3 regions of the Bacillus sp. GW823-FHT06A10 genome follow, and region 2 is predicted to be linked to each of the others. Evidence: riboswitches for the same ligand, from Rfam matches in the RefSeq annotation. Region 2 holds a riboswitch; each other region holds the start of a gene.

Region 1 (4,515 bases), on a different contig from region 2:
TATCGTGCCATCCTCTAATTCAACTACTTCTCCATCCTTTAAACGTTTAAAGATTGGACCTGGTTTCACACCCATCTCAAGCAACTTATTAACTAAAAGAGCACCTTGTATATCTTTCTCTACAATACGATATCCAAAACATTCTATACCGTGTGACAATCTTTTCGTTTCTACATAAAATTCATTATCTTCAAATACGGTACCTTCTTCTGTTATCTCCACAACTTCAAGTGGATATTTCACATGTGTCGTACTTACCGATAATGCCACTTCAATAAATTGTTTAATTCCTTTCGGTCCATACACCGTTAAAGGCGTAGTTCCTCCTTGAAATGAACGGCTACCTAATAAACCAGGCAATCCAAAAATATGATCGCCATGTAAATGCGTAATAAATATTTTTTCAATGCGGCGCGGACGTACAGATGTATGTAATATTTGATGTTGCGTGGCCTCGCCACAATCAAATAACCAAGTTTGTCCTCGTTCTTCTAACAATTGTAAAGCAATTGCTGAAACGTTCCTTCCTTTTGAAGGAACACCTGCACCAGTTCCTAAAAATACAAATTCCACTTTCTTTCCTCCAGCTCTAAATATACTCTATCTCTCATCTTACGGAATGTTATTTCAAATGGCAAATTGAATTTACATAACCAATCATCTAGACAACTATATAACACGAACATTATACTCAAAAAATTTAGCGATCGTTCGTGTTTTGTGTTAAAATGATTATACTACATTTTAAGGGAGCGTTTTATTATGAAAGAAGTATTTCGTTTACAAACTGATTTTTCATCTTCATTTGATCGCTGGGTAAGTTCTTTCGTGTCTGATCACCCAGCACAATTAGAATGGACAACTTTAAAGGAATTAATCCATGAATATACAACATCACATACAAATGATACGTTACCAGCATATATTTCTTCAGCTTTAACATATTACGCCCAACGCGTTTCAACTACAAACAGTTCAGAGATTGTTATTTTTGAAAACCCTACAATCTCGTAATCTATAATAAAAAAGCACTGGTTACAGTGCTTTTTTATTTATACTTATTTAGCAAATGATTATATTCCGTCCAAAAGTCTGTATACATACTTTGATCAAACTCATCTAAAATTATCTTTTCATTTGATTTATTGAATAATTCTTTTGCTTGTAGCGCAAAAGAAACAATTTGTTTTCTATATTCATTTTCATTTACTTCTATATGAAGCCCTTCATAGTATATAGCCTTTTGATCAGTAGAAATAACTTTGACAAAATCCTTTAAAACCACATTTTCACCTATATGGTTTATAGTCCAATGAATTGAAATTGGGCATCCTAACATGAGCCTAGTGCCACATCCATGCAAAATAAGCCCCTCTTCATTTTCAATATCACAAATATATTCTTTATCTAAAGTTCGTAACAGAGCTAAAGCTGATTCACTTATTCCCCATTCCTCATCCATACCTGTTTGTGTAATAATCGTTCCATCCACATTTAAATAAATTTCCCCGTGAGAACATAAATCTTCCTGCTCATTAAACAACCACTTTTGATTCTCAATATTTATAATAAAATTTTGTGGTACCATTACAAATTCCCCTTTTATAAAAATATTTATTTTCCACATTATTTATAATTAATATCATGTATTTCATCCCATATATCTATTATAAATCCATTTAATATTTTAAAAACACAGATAAAAAAGATATTGACACTACGATTTTACAGTGCTAACATTCAACATGTAATTGAATATGGTCTCTGTTAGGTGAGGCTCCTGTATAGAGAAACGCTGCTGCCCAAAAATGTCGAGAGACGCCAATGGGTCAACAGGAAAGGTCGGAATGAAGGCCTTTTTTAACGTAGCTGGTTTCAGTACCTATGCTATACAGTGCTAAAACTCAACGAGGGAGAGGTGCATGTATTTTGTCATACACAAAAACTGTTTTTATTTATGTCTACTAGCAGTCTTTGTTGTGGACTCTTTTAACTGCGAATTCAGACCTTTACTCGTTTTGAGTAAAGGTCTTTTTACGTCTATATGCACCTTACTATGAAACAAACATAGCATATTCAGAAACTACTAAATTGTACGGAGGTGAGGAACAGTTGGCAATTGATGATTCGGCCCAGATACCCATACGTTTTACATTCATATTTCATCATGTAGGTAGGAAAGAAACTGTTCCTCACCATTTCAAATAGTTAGTTAGGTAACAGATTGTTTCCTCCTTCATGACAGAGGAGGAACTACCGATGTTTAATTTACAAAGACAAGAAACAAAGCATGCTTATGAGCAAGATAGCGTGAAAACAAATAACGAATTATTAGTGGAGGTTGCAACACAAGATGTAATCTCTGCGTTAAAACTTCTAGAAACAACACAAGATGGATTATCTAAACAAGAAGTGGCTCGTAGACTTTCTTTATACGGTCCGAACGAAATAGCTCATAATAAAATGGCGCCGTGGTACATTCAATTTCTGCTGGCATTTAAAAATCCATTTATTTTCGTTTTATTAGCTCTTGGAGCACTCTCCTTTTTCACAGATGACATACAAGGAACAATTGTCGTATCTGCAATGGTACTACTTAGTGCAACGATTCGGTTTTCCCAAGAATTTCGTTCTCAAAAAGCTGCCGATAAGTTAAAGGCTATGGTTCGAACAACTGCGAGCGTATTTAGAATAAATGGATTTGTACATGAAACAAAAAATGTAACGAATTTAAATCGAAATTACACAACAGAAATTCCAATTGAAGAGCTTGTACCTGGCGATATTATTTCCCTTTCAGCTGGTGATATCGTTCCAGCTGATGTGCGTGTTGTATCCGCTAAAGATTTATTTGTTAATCAATCTTCTTTGACAGGGGAAGCACTTCCTATAGAAAAATACGAACACTGCTACCATACAGAAAATAAGCATATCTTACCGAAAAACATGAAAAAAAATTACAATCCACTCGATATGGAAAACCTTTGCTTCATGGGAACAAATATTGTAAGTGGTAGCGCAAAAGCTGTTGTCATCTCAACAAGTACCGATACGTATTTCGGCTCTTTAGCAAATAAGGTAATCGGAAAGCGTGTAGAAACAAGCTTTGATAAAGGTGTAAACAAAGTAAGCTGGCTCTTAATTACATTCATGCTTATTATGGCGCCTATCGTCCTTCTCATTAACGGATTCACAAAGGGAGATTGGCAAGAAGCTTTCTTCTTCGCTATTGCCGTTGCTGTTGGTCTTACACCTGAAATGTTACCAATGATTGTAACTGCTAATTTAGCTAAAGGTGCCGTTAACATGTCTAAACAAAAAGTAATTGTAAAACAGCTAAATTCTATTCAAAACTTAGGTGCTATGAACATTCTTTGTACAGATAAAACCGGAACTTTAACAGAAGATAAAGTTGTCCTTGTTCGTCACTTAGATTCTAGTGGAAATAAATGCAATCGTGTCTTGCAATTTGCCTATTTAAATAGTTTCTATCAAACTGGATTGAAAAACTTAATAGATAAAGCTGTTATTAAGCATACAGAGGAAAACAATACATTTGACCCATCAGCTTTTCAAAAGCTAGATGAAATTCCATTCGATTTCGCCCGCCGGCGTATGTCAGTCATCGTAAAAGATATTTCAGGTGAACATACAATGGTTTGTAAAGGTGCCGTAGAAGAAATTTTATCAATTTGCAACTACACTGAAGTGGATAAAAAAATCGTTACACTCACTGAGGAAATACGCTCAAATGTCAAAAAACTAAGCGAGACATTGAATAGTGAAGGTATGCGGGTTATTGCTGTGGCTTATAAAAAAGATAGAAACATAAATGATAAAGAGTACGCAGTAAAAGACGAAACTGATATGATTCTCGCTGGATATATCGGCTTTTTAGATCCACCGAAACCATCTGCAGCAGCTGCAATTCAAGCATTACAAAAGCATGGTGTACAAGTAAAAATTTTAACTGGCGATAACGAAATTGTTACACGAAAAGTTTGTAAAGAAGTTGGATTAGATATCGGCGAACCAATCCTCGGTTACGAGATTGATTCTTTACCAGATAAAGCATTAGCAAAACTTGCTGAAGAAACGACTGTATTTGCGAAGCTTAATCCAATGCAAAAATCTCGCATTATACACGCATTACAAGGAAACAGACACACTGTAGGTTACATGGGAGACGGCATTAACGATGCTGTAGCATTACGTGAAGCTGATGTCGGAATATCTGTTGATACTGCTACTGATATTGCGAAAGAAGCTTCTGATATTATTCTACTCGAAAAAAGTTTAACTATATTAGAAGCCGGGATTGTAGAAGGACGTACTACATTCGGAAATATTTTAAAATATATTAAGATGACAGCTAGCTCTAACTTCGGTAATGTGTTTAGCGTGTTAGTAGCAAGTGCTTTCATTCCTTTTTTACCGATGCTTGCCATTCATCTTTTAATTCAAAACTTACTTTATGATATTTCACAACTTTCTATTCCATGGGACAAAATGGAT
Region 2 (4,515 bases):
CTTCTGATAAACTATATTGAATCAAATAATATAAAATAGGTAACCATAAAATAGAACCGATGGTAGTTCTTTTGATTAGTAGATTTATATTTATTCCTGAACAAAGAAATATGCTAAAACCTATACCTAATATTAAAAGTGCAGATCCTAAATTTGGTTGTTTAAAGATAAGAAAAAAAATTGTAGCTAAAAAAAATAAAAGTTTTCCGATACCACTCCAGTTATTTTTAGCTTGTTCTTGTCGCAATGCAAAAAAACGGGCTGTTACAAGGATTGTTCCTAATTTAAGAAATTCAGCTGGCTGTATTCCAAAGATCCATGATTGAGCATTATTTACCACTTTTCCTTTCCATAAAACCATAATTAATAAAAAAATCCCCCCAACCATAATACAGATTGAGACTATTCGTTTTTTCCATATTTCATATGGGAGTAAAGCACAAATTATTAATCCTATTGTTCCTAAAAGTAGCTTTGTTAATTGAGAATCAACAAAATGTCTACTGTTATAACCGTAATGTTGGACAGCGACAATGGAGCTTGCACTATACATCATGATAATACCTAAAGTACATGTTATGAATAGAGGAAGGAGCAATAGATAATCGAGTTTTAATATTTTTTTCATTTTAATATCCTCCTGATTTAAAACAAAACATAATATTACATTTGCTAATGAATAGAATCTTGTTCTCGTCAATTACTAAATATGACTTTTGTTTAGGAAGATTCTATCGCTTATTCCCTGTTTTTTACGCAAAAATCCCCCTAGTATGTAACTAGAGGGATTCAAAATGGCATGAGTAAATAAGGCTTTTTTCCCTCTAGTAGAGCTTTGGCACTATACAACGTAAAGTAATGAAAATTCATTACTTAGCTATCTTAAGAAGAGCCTTAATCCGACAATTCCTGTTCTACCCATTGGCGTCTTTCGACATTTTTGGGCAATAGCCTGTGTTTGCATAGGAGCCTCACCTAACAGGTTAAGCAATATAAATTTTATGTGTTTGTTTCGTGTAGCAAGCATAAATATATTTTTTTTGCTTGTCAAGCAACCATATTGCTAATTTTATTTGTTTTATTGCTTTATAGTTCTTTGAGAAATGATATGAAAAAATGTCTGTAATCATTCTGTATAAGTACATATTTTTGACTTGTAGTGTATCGTTTGATTAAGTAGTTTAACCATATAAATTTGATAAACAGTAAAGAAGATTTTAATCATAAAAGAAGATTTTTTTGTGAATGTTCTTTTGATATACAGAATGACTAATTATTCATCTTTTGTTATAAAGTTGGAATTTGATTAAAAACAATAAGTTTCATATGTTTTATTACGTTTCTTCGAATTAAATCTATTTGAATTCTATGTTTTTTAAGGGGAATTTTAAATTTATAATAAAATATAATTTCATTTTCTATAAAAGATTTTTTTATGAATGGAATTGAAAGTCAGTTGACAAATATTAAATTCTGGTTTAAATTTTGAAGTAATTCAATAAACTTTGTTAGGTGAGGCTCCTGTATAGAGAAACGCTGCTGCCCAAAAATGTCGAGAGACGCCAATGGGTCAACAGGAACGGTCGGATTAAGGCCCTTCTTAATGTAGCTGGTTATAAAAACCTATGCTATACAGTGCTAAAACTCAACGAGGGAGTGGTATACGATTTGGTAGAAAGGCACCTCTGTGATTTCGGCAGAGCTGTCTTAATAATCATTTATTTGTATTGTGATAAAACCTTTACTCCTTTTTGAGTAAAGGTTTTTCTGTTTAATGTTATTTATTTTTATCTTGTCTATATTCAAAAAGGAGGTAATTCTAAATAATGAATTGATTGCAATGTAACTATTATTGCTCTAATAAAAAATTTTAGACAGATAAAATAAAACAAAACCACTCATGAAACTCTAGAGTCTCCCTTAGCAATATGAGGAGGAGTTAACATGAAGAAATTATTAAAAGAATTACTTGTAACCAAAAATAATTTGGATGCAGAGAAAGTTTTACGTCTTCCGTCGTATGATGTTGCGCAAGAAGTAAAAAGATTTTCAATTGAAGATCAAATCATATTGCTAAATACGATTCCCGTATTAAAAAGCTCTAAAATGCTTCAATATATGAGTGCAGAAGAAAAATATAATATCTTAATTCACTTATCTGAAAACAAAGCTAAAAAGTTACTAAATTTACAACCGATTGATGAATTAGTAGATTTACTTCTAGCGGTTCATCCTGAAAAACAAGCTAAATTAATGGCGTATCTAGACAAAATTACAAAACATAACGTAAAAAAATTGATGAATTTCAAACCTGAAACGGCAGGAAGTCTTGTCACAAGTGATTTTGTTGCAGTTAGAGGAAATTGGTCAGTAAAAATGACATTGAAGTACATTAGGGAACATTCTGAAAATGTAGAATCAATATCTTATAGTTATGTTCTTGATAGTCATGGTTATCTTGAGGGAATCGTTTCCATACATGAGTTATTACTAGCAGCAGATGAAGAGATATTATCTACTATCATGATGCCAGAGGTAATTTCAGTACATGCTGAAGTTGACCAGCAAGAAGTTGTAAAAAAGCTACTAAATTATAATTTAGCAGCCATACCTGTGATAACAGTAAATAATAAAATGATTGGTATTATAACATTTGATGACGTAATGAATGTTATGGAAGCAGAAGCTACAGAAGATATTCAAAAGTTAGGCGGAAGTGAACCGTTGAATCAATCTTACTTTGAAGCTAGCGTTTGGAGTATTTTCTTCAAACGTCTACCATGGTTATTACTTCTTTTTGTTGCTGAGGCATATACAGGTACAGTATTAAAGTATTTTGAAGACGAAATTGAAACTGTAGTTGCCCTTGCTTTCTTTGTTCCATTATTAGTAGGTACTGGAGGGAATACAGGAACACAGGTTGTAGCAACAATTACTCGTGCAATTGGTATTGGAGAGGTGAAATTTAAAGACATTTTCCGTGTAATGAAAAAGGAATTTGCAATAGGTATGCTTCTTGGACTTGCACTTGGGATAGCTGGGCTCACTCGTGCTTATATGTTAGGAGTTGGAACAGAAGTTGCACAAGTTGTAGCAATTACTTTATTATTTATTGTTATTTGGGCCTCTCTTGTAGCAGCTGTTTTACCTTTGATTCTAAGAAAATTAAAACTAGATCCTGCAGTTGTTTCAGGTCCATTTATTACAACATTTGTTGACGGAACAGGATTAGTAATTTATTTCATGGTTGCAAAAATGTTATTAAATTTATAAATATACACTGAAAAAATGAAATTCGGAATAAGTATTTTGCCCTAATTGCTAAAATATAGCGGGGAATTCAGGCATGAGGAAATCAAACACCTTTGTCTTTATTAAAAAATATTTTAAAAGATTCATTGAATGTAATTAATACCGGAGGATAAAACTATGAAACATCTAAGAAAAATCTTCAAACGAATTTTGCTTCTATTGTCTATTTTCATGCTTATTGGCATAGGAATATTATTTGGTACTAGCTATGGCCGGGAGCTTCGCATAACAATGGCTGGGAGTATACTAACTTCTCAGCATCCACAATATGCGAAGTATACATTCCTATCCCAAAAGGAACTAGATAAATTGCAAGATAGAATTAATCATCCAAAATGGTCAAATAGTGATGAGCATATTTATAAAAAAATAGCAGGAAAAAGATTAGAAGAATTTAAAAATCAGCCATTAGAAATTGATGTAGAAACGATTAAAAGTAACAAAGATAGTCGCTTTCTTTTTGAAGGAAAATTAGTTACTATTAGCAATCCCTTCAATGTTAAACTTGTTAGCCATCAAGGAACACAGGGCGCTAACAGGGGAGAAAAAATTAGCGTAATGGCAAAACGTAATCATGCACTTGTTGCTGTGAATGCAAGTGGATTTGCTGACGAAACAGGAAGGGGTGGAGGAAATGTTGCTACTGGAATTGTGATAGAAAATGGGAAAGCTATTGATACAAATATGGATAGAAATGCCCCTACAATTATTACGGGATTAACAAAGTTTGGTCAAATGATAACAGGAAATTATTCTACCCAACAACTGTTGGATAAACAAGTCGTTTCCGCAGCTGGATTTATGCCACAGTTAATTGTAAATGGAGAAAAAATGATTACAGAAGGAGACGGCGGTTGGGGGTCGGCTCCAAGAAGTATTATGGCCCAAAAAGAAGATGGTACAATTATGTTTCTAGTTATTGACGGTAGACAGACGCATAGTATAGGGGCTACGTTAAAAGAGTGTCAAGATATTCTATATGAAAAAGGCGCTATAAATGCAATGGCAATGGATGGAGGTTCTTCTGCTACGCTATATTTAGGAGGAAAGGTTATAAATTCACCGTCTACATTATCCCATGAAGATCGTTATTTACCGAACGCTTGGGTGGTAACAGCAAACCAAAAACAAAAAATAAAGATGACAATTGATGGGAGAAAAATAGATACCAAAACATCAGATGAATTTGATGCGAACATTTCA
Region 3 (4,515 bases), 910 kb from region 2:
CGAAGGTGACAAAAACGAAATGGCTAGTAGGTGGTGTCGTAACGTCTTTAATGACTGGCACTTTATTTGGTTGCGCACAAGATCTTCCCCCAAAACCGAATGATAATAGTTGTTCTGATTGGGATTGGGATGATGAACTTGGGGTATGGCAGTGTGATGATAGTAGTTCAGGTTATCGTGGGCATTATTTCTATGGTGGGCGATACTATCAAAATAAATCTACTTTTAAAAATTCATCGGCGTTTAAATCGTATCAATCGTCTGCTGAATTTAAAGGTGGAATTGGAAGCGGTTCAAAGGGAGGATTTGGGGGCTAAAATATGTCGCAATACATAAGGGATCGAAAAGAATTTTATTTAAAATATCCGAATTTTTGGTCGGATTTATATGAATGTGAGTATAGTTTGTTTCATGTTTTTTCTATAACAAATCAGACTTTGGACCAATTACACTTAGCGACTGAACGAATGGGGAAAATATTTTTTAAGACTGCTAGACTGCTGCGTAATTTAAGTGACGAACAGCTTCTAGATCTTGGCTTTCCATCCGCGAGTTTATCATTCATTAGAATGAAAGGGCTTTATCCTGAATCTGTAATTTCGCGATTTGATTTTGCTGTAACAGAGGATAACAAAATCAAAATGCTTGAGTTTAATAGTGATACACCAACTTTTATTGTGGAATGTTTTCAAATGAATGGGAAAGTATGTGAAAATCTAGGTTATGATGATCCAAACTCGGATCAAGAACGATTGCTATCTTCTGGTGTAACGAAAGCAGTAATGGAAGCGACAAAGGGATTAGATAATCCAAATGTTGTTTTTACAGCACATCATGAACATATCGAGGATTGGAATACCACTATGTATTTAAGTCAGCTATGCCATGTTGAAAATAAAGTAGTGCCAATGTCAGAACTTAGAATTACAAAGGATGCTCTAGTTGATAAAGATGGGACGAAGATTGATGTTTTATATCGCCAAACGTATCCGATAGAAGATTTAATTGAGGATCAAGATCCTGAAACAGGAGATTTGGTAGGTGTGGAACTGCTGCAACTTGTAAAAGCCGGAAAGCTTTTTATAATAAATCCTTTGTCAGCATTTTTACTTCAGCCAAAATCAATTCAGTGTCTTATTTGGGGGTTAGCAGAAGAAGAGGTCTTTTATACAAATGAGGAACAACAGTGGATTAAAGAATATATGTTACCTACATATTTAGAACCAGATTTATTTTTAGGAAAAGGTTCTTTCGTTCAAAAACCTTCATTTGGGAGAGAAGGAGATACAATTACGATTCGCGATAAAGACGAAAATATTATGCTTCAAAATGCACACGAAACGTATAAAGCGTCACTGCCGATATTTCAAAAGTATACCGAACTGCCAGTCGTATCCTTGGAAACAGAAAAAGGGATCGAGAAACTGTCATATGTGTTTGGTTCGTTTTTAATTGCTGGAAAAGCGAGTAGTATCGGTATTCGTGCGGGAGAAAAGATTACAGGAAATGAATCGTACTATTTACCGGTAGGTATAAAAAGGAGGGGAAAAAATGATTAATTTTTTATTATATTTAGCAGTAACACTCGGCCTTTTATGTATAGGTCTGTTCTTGATGGAAGTGACAACGAAAGTAAAGGAATTTAAGTTAATGGCTCAAGGAAATAAGGCGGTAAGCTATGTGCTTGGAGGACGATTACTTGGGTTAGCTGTTGTTTTATATTCGACAGCAGCTAATTCAATTTCACTTCTTGATATGATTTCGTGGGGAGCAGTTGGGATTTTGGCTCAAATTATCGTCTTTTATTTAGCTGAGTGGCTTACACCACGCTTTAATATAAACAAAAGTCTCGAAGAAGATAATCAAGCAGTCGGTCTTTTTCTTATGTTTTTATCGCTTTCAATTGGGATTGTAATCGCTGGTTGTATAACTTATTAAAAACTTTACGTTTAAACGTAAAGTTTTTTATTTTATCCCGCTATTTGCCGGGCAGCCCGATTGGTGAGGGCTAATAATCAGTGGGGGATGAACAAAACCCCCACTGATTAAAGTTTCACTTTATATACGTTAGTTTGCCATACCTTTTGAAAAAATTGTAGGCTACTGTTGACATCTATTTTAAATAAGAGTAACATTTTCAATGTAATGAAAATAAGTCTCTGTTAGGTGAGGCTCCTGTATAGAGAAATGCTACTGCCCAAAAATGTCGAGAGACGCCAATGGGTCAACAGGAATGATCGAATTAAGGTTTTTCTTAACGTAGCTGGTAATGTACCTATGCTATACAGTGCTAAAACTCGGCGAGGGAGAGGTCCGTAGATTTCTAATTATATTAGAAATCGTTTATTTGTGTATGTAATGGCCACTACTCTCTTAAGGGTAGGGGTCTTTTTTGTTACCAAGCTATGAGTAATTTCATAGTATAAACTATAAAATTAAACGAGGAGGTGAGGAGCATGTCAAATTCTGACTCGGTTCCGTTACCCATATACTTCAAATCAAAAATATATGATGTAGGCAGGAAACGATTTGTTCCTCCCTCTATATTTATCACAATGTAGCGTTTATAAAGCGCTAGACAACTTTCACAGAAAAGTGGATAAATTGAGAAACAAAGCGTTTCTTCCTATGTTGTAAAGGAGGAGACGATAATATGTTATATGCAAACAAAACTGTGGGTAACACGTCATATAAACTAAATAAAAAATCAATAAAAGAACAAACAATGCTCCAAAAAAATAAAGATTTATTAATTGAAATTGCAACAAGAGATGTAAAATCTGTATTTGCATATTTTAAAACAACAAGAGACGGACTATCAATGAAAGAGGCGCAAAAACGTATTCAAGTATATGGCCGAAATGAACTAACTTCAAAAAGAGCAATTCTTACAGAAGTAATGATGAAGCTTGGTGGCATGATTCCAGGTTTTTCAAAACAACGTGTGTGTGATGAGTTACAACGTGAAACGATTACTGTATCTAGAGTAGAATGTTCTAGTAGTACAGGGCTAAATAGTGAACTGAAAATGATGGAGATACCAGTGCAAGAACTTGTACCTGGAGATATGATTTTTCTTTCGGCTGGAGATGCTGTGCCAGCTGATGTACGTATTATTTATGCAGATGATTTATTAGTGAATGAGTCTGTGTTAACGGGAAACGAAGCGAGTATAGAGAAGTTTGAAAGCTGCTATCACCTTGAACGTAAACGATTTATTCCATTAAAACGGATGAAAGATTATAATCCACTTGAGCTTGAAAATGTATGTTTTAAAGGTTCACATATCGTTAGTGGAAGTGCAAAGGCTGTCGTTGTTTCTACTGGAAAAAATACGTATTCAGGCATATTGCATACTTGTTGTAGTAGAACGTCTTAATGTGTTAATGGTGCTAAATATACAAAAACAATGTATAATAGACAAAGTTGAGCAAAAACGTAGAATGGTAATCTATTTATATAACCTTACGTGATAACGTGAGGTTATTATTTTTTTAATAGGAGAGGAATTATGAAAAAAGTATTATTAGTTGATGGTATGGCACTATTATTTCGTGCTTTTTACGCAACAAGTGTCTACGGACAATTTATGAAACGACAAGATGGAACCCCTACGAACGGGATTCATGGTTATATGAAACACTTGTTAACAGCTACGCAAGCGATCGAACCAACACATATCGTTACATGCTGGGATATGGGAAGTACGACATTTAGAACAGAATCGTTCTCGAATTATAAAGCAAATCGTGCAGCGCCACCAGAAGAATTAATTCCTCAATTTGATTTAGTGCAAGAAATGACTGCAAAATTATCCATTCCAGTTATCGGTATGAAAGGCTACGAAGCCGATGATTGTATCGGTACGCTTGCAAAACAATACTGCAATGAAGCTGAAGTTTATATTTTAACTGGTGATACAGATTTACTTCAACTTGTTGATAAGAACGTTACAGTTATGCTTCTGCGTAAAGGAATTGGAAATTACGAATATTACACACCGGAGAAAATCATGGAAGAAAAAGGTGTAGAGCCGTGGCAAATCGTCCATGCAAAAGCTTTCATGGGAGATACAAGTGATAATTATCCAGGTGTAAAAGGTATCGGTGAAAAAACAGCGTATAAGCTTATTCAAGAGCACGGAACAGTATCCGCTGTACTAGAAAATGTAGAATCATTAACAAAAGCGCAGCGTACGAAGATTGAAAGTGATTTAGAGAACTTAAATATTTCGTTGCAATTAGCACAAATTCACTGTGAAGTTCCAATTTCATGTTTACTAGAAGAGGGATTACACACAATGGATGAAGAAAAACTTAGATTTGTTTGTGAAGAAATGAATTGGGGAAGACCTGAAATATTAATAAATATGCTATAAATAGTTTGGAAAGAGGGATGTTGTATAAGTCGAACTTTGACTTGGTGACACCCTCTTTTGGTTTTTGTAAACAGTATTATAGTAAATAAAATTATGTCGAACTCAATTTTAAATATATAAATGTTTCGACAATATAT

The links. Region 2 has a riboswitch for magnesium ahead of mgtE (magnesium transporter). Riboswitches for the same ligand answer to the same signal wherever they lie in the genome.
Region 1: it holds a riboswitch for magnesium, as region 2 does, so the genes downstream of both, mgtA (magnesium-translocating P-type ATPase) here and mgtE (magnesium transporter) in region 2, are expected to answer to the same signal.
Region 3: it holds a riboswitch for magnesium, as region 2 does, so the genes downstream of both, AC1Q8M_RS04215 (P-type ATPase actuator domain-containing protein) here and mgtE (magnesium transporter) in region 2, are expected to answer to the same signal.

Annotation. Positions count from the first base shown of each region.
Region 1 covers NZ_JBXAHT010000002.1:675,510-680,024, reverse strand. Annotated here, with positions in the region: gene rnz (ribonuclease Z) at 1-573, opposite strand, end outside; gene AC1Q8M_RS18375 (DUF3932 family protein) at 763-1,014, shown strand; gene AC1Q8M_RS18370 (hypothetical protein) at 1,049-1,588, opposite strand; M-box (ykoK) riboswitch at 1,757-1,924, shown strand; gene mgtA (magnesium-translocating P-type ATPase) at 2,260-4,515, shown strand, end outside.
Region 2 covers NZ_JBXAHT010000001.1:1,697,426-1,701,940, forward strand. Annotated here, with positions in the region: gene AC1Q8M_RS08560 (FtsW/RodA/SpoVE family cell cycle protein) at 1-628, opposite strand, end outside; M-box (ykoK) riboswitch at 814-990, opposite strand; M-box (ykoK) riboswitch at 1,498-1,663, shown strand; gene mgtE (magnesium transporter) at 1,945-3,273, shown strand; gene AC1Q8M_RS08570 (phosphodiester glycosidase family protein) at 3,430-4,515, shown strand, end outside.
Region 3 covers NZ_JBXAHT010000001.1:791,830-796,344, forward strand. Annotated here, with positions in the region: gene AC1Q8M_RS04200 (hypothetical protein) at 6-317, shown strand; gene AC1Q8M_RS04205 (glutathionylspermidine synthase family protein) at 321-1,559, shown strand; gene AC1Q8M_RS04210 (DUF350 domain-containing protein) at 1,552-1,938, shown strand; M-box (ykoK) riboswitch at 2,152-2,317, shown strand; gene AC1Q8M_RS04215 (P-type ATPase actuator domain-containing protein) at 2,654-3,379, shown strand; gene AC1Q8M_RS04220 (5'-3' exonuclease) at 3,512-4,378, shown strand.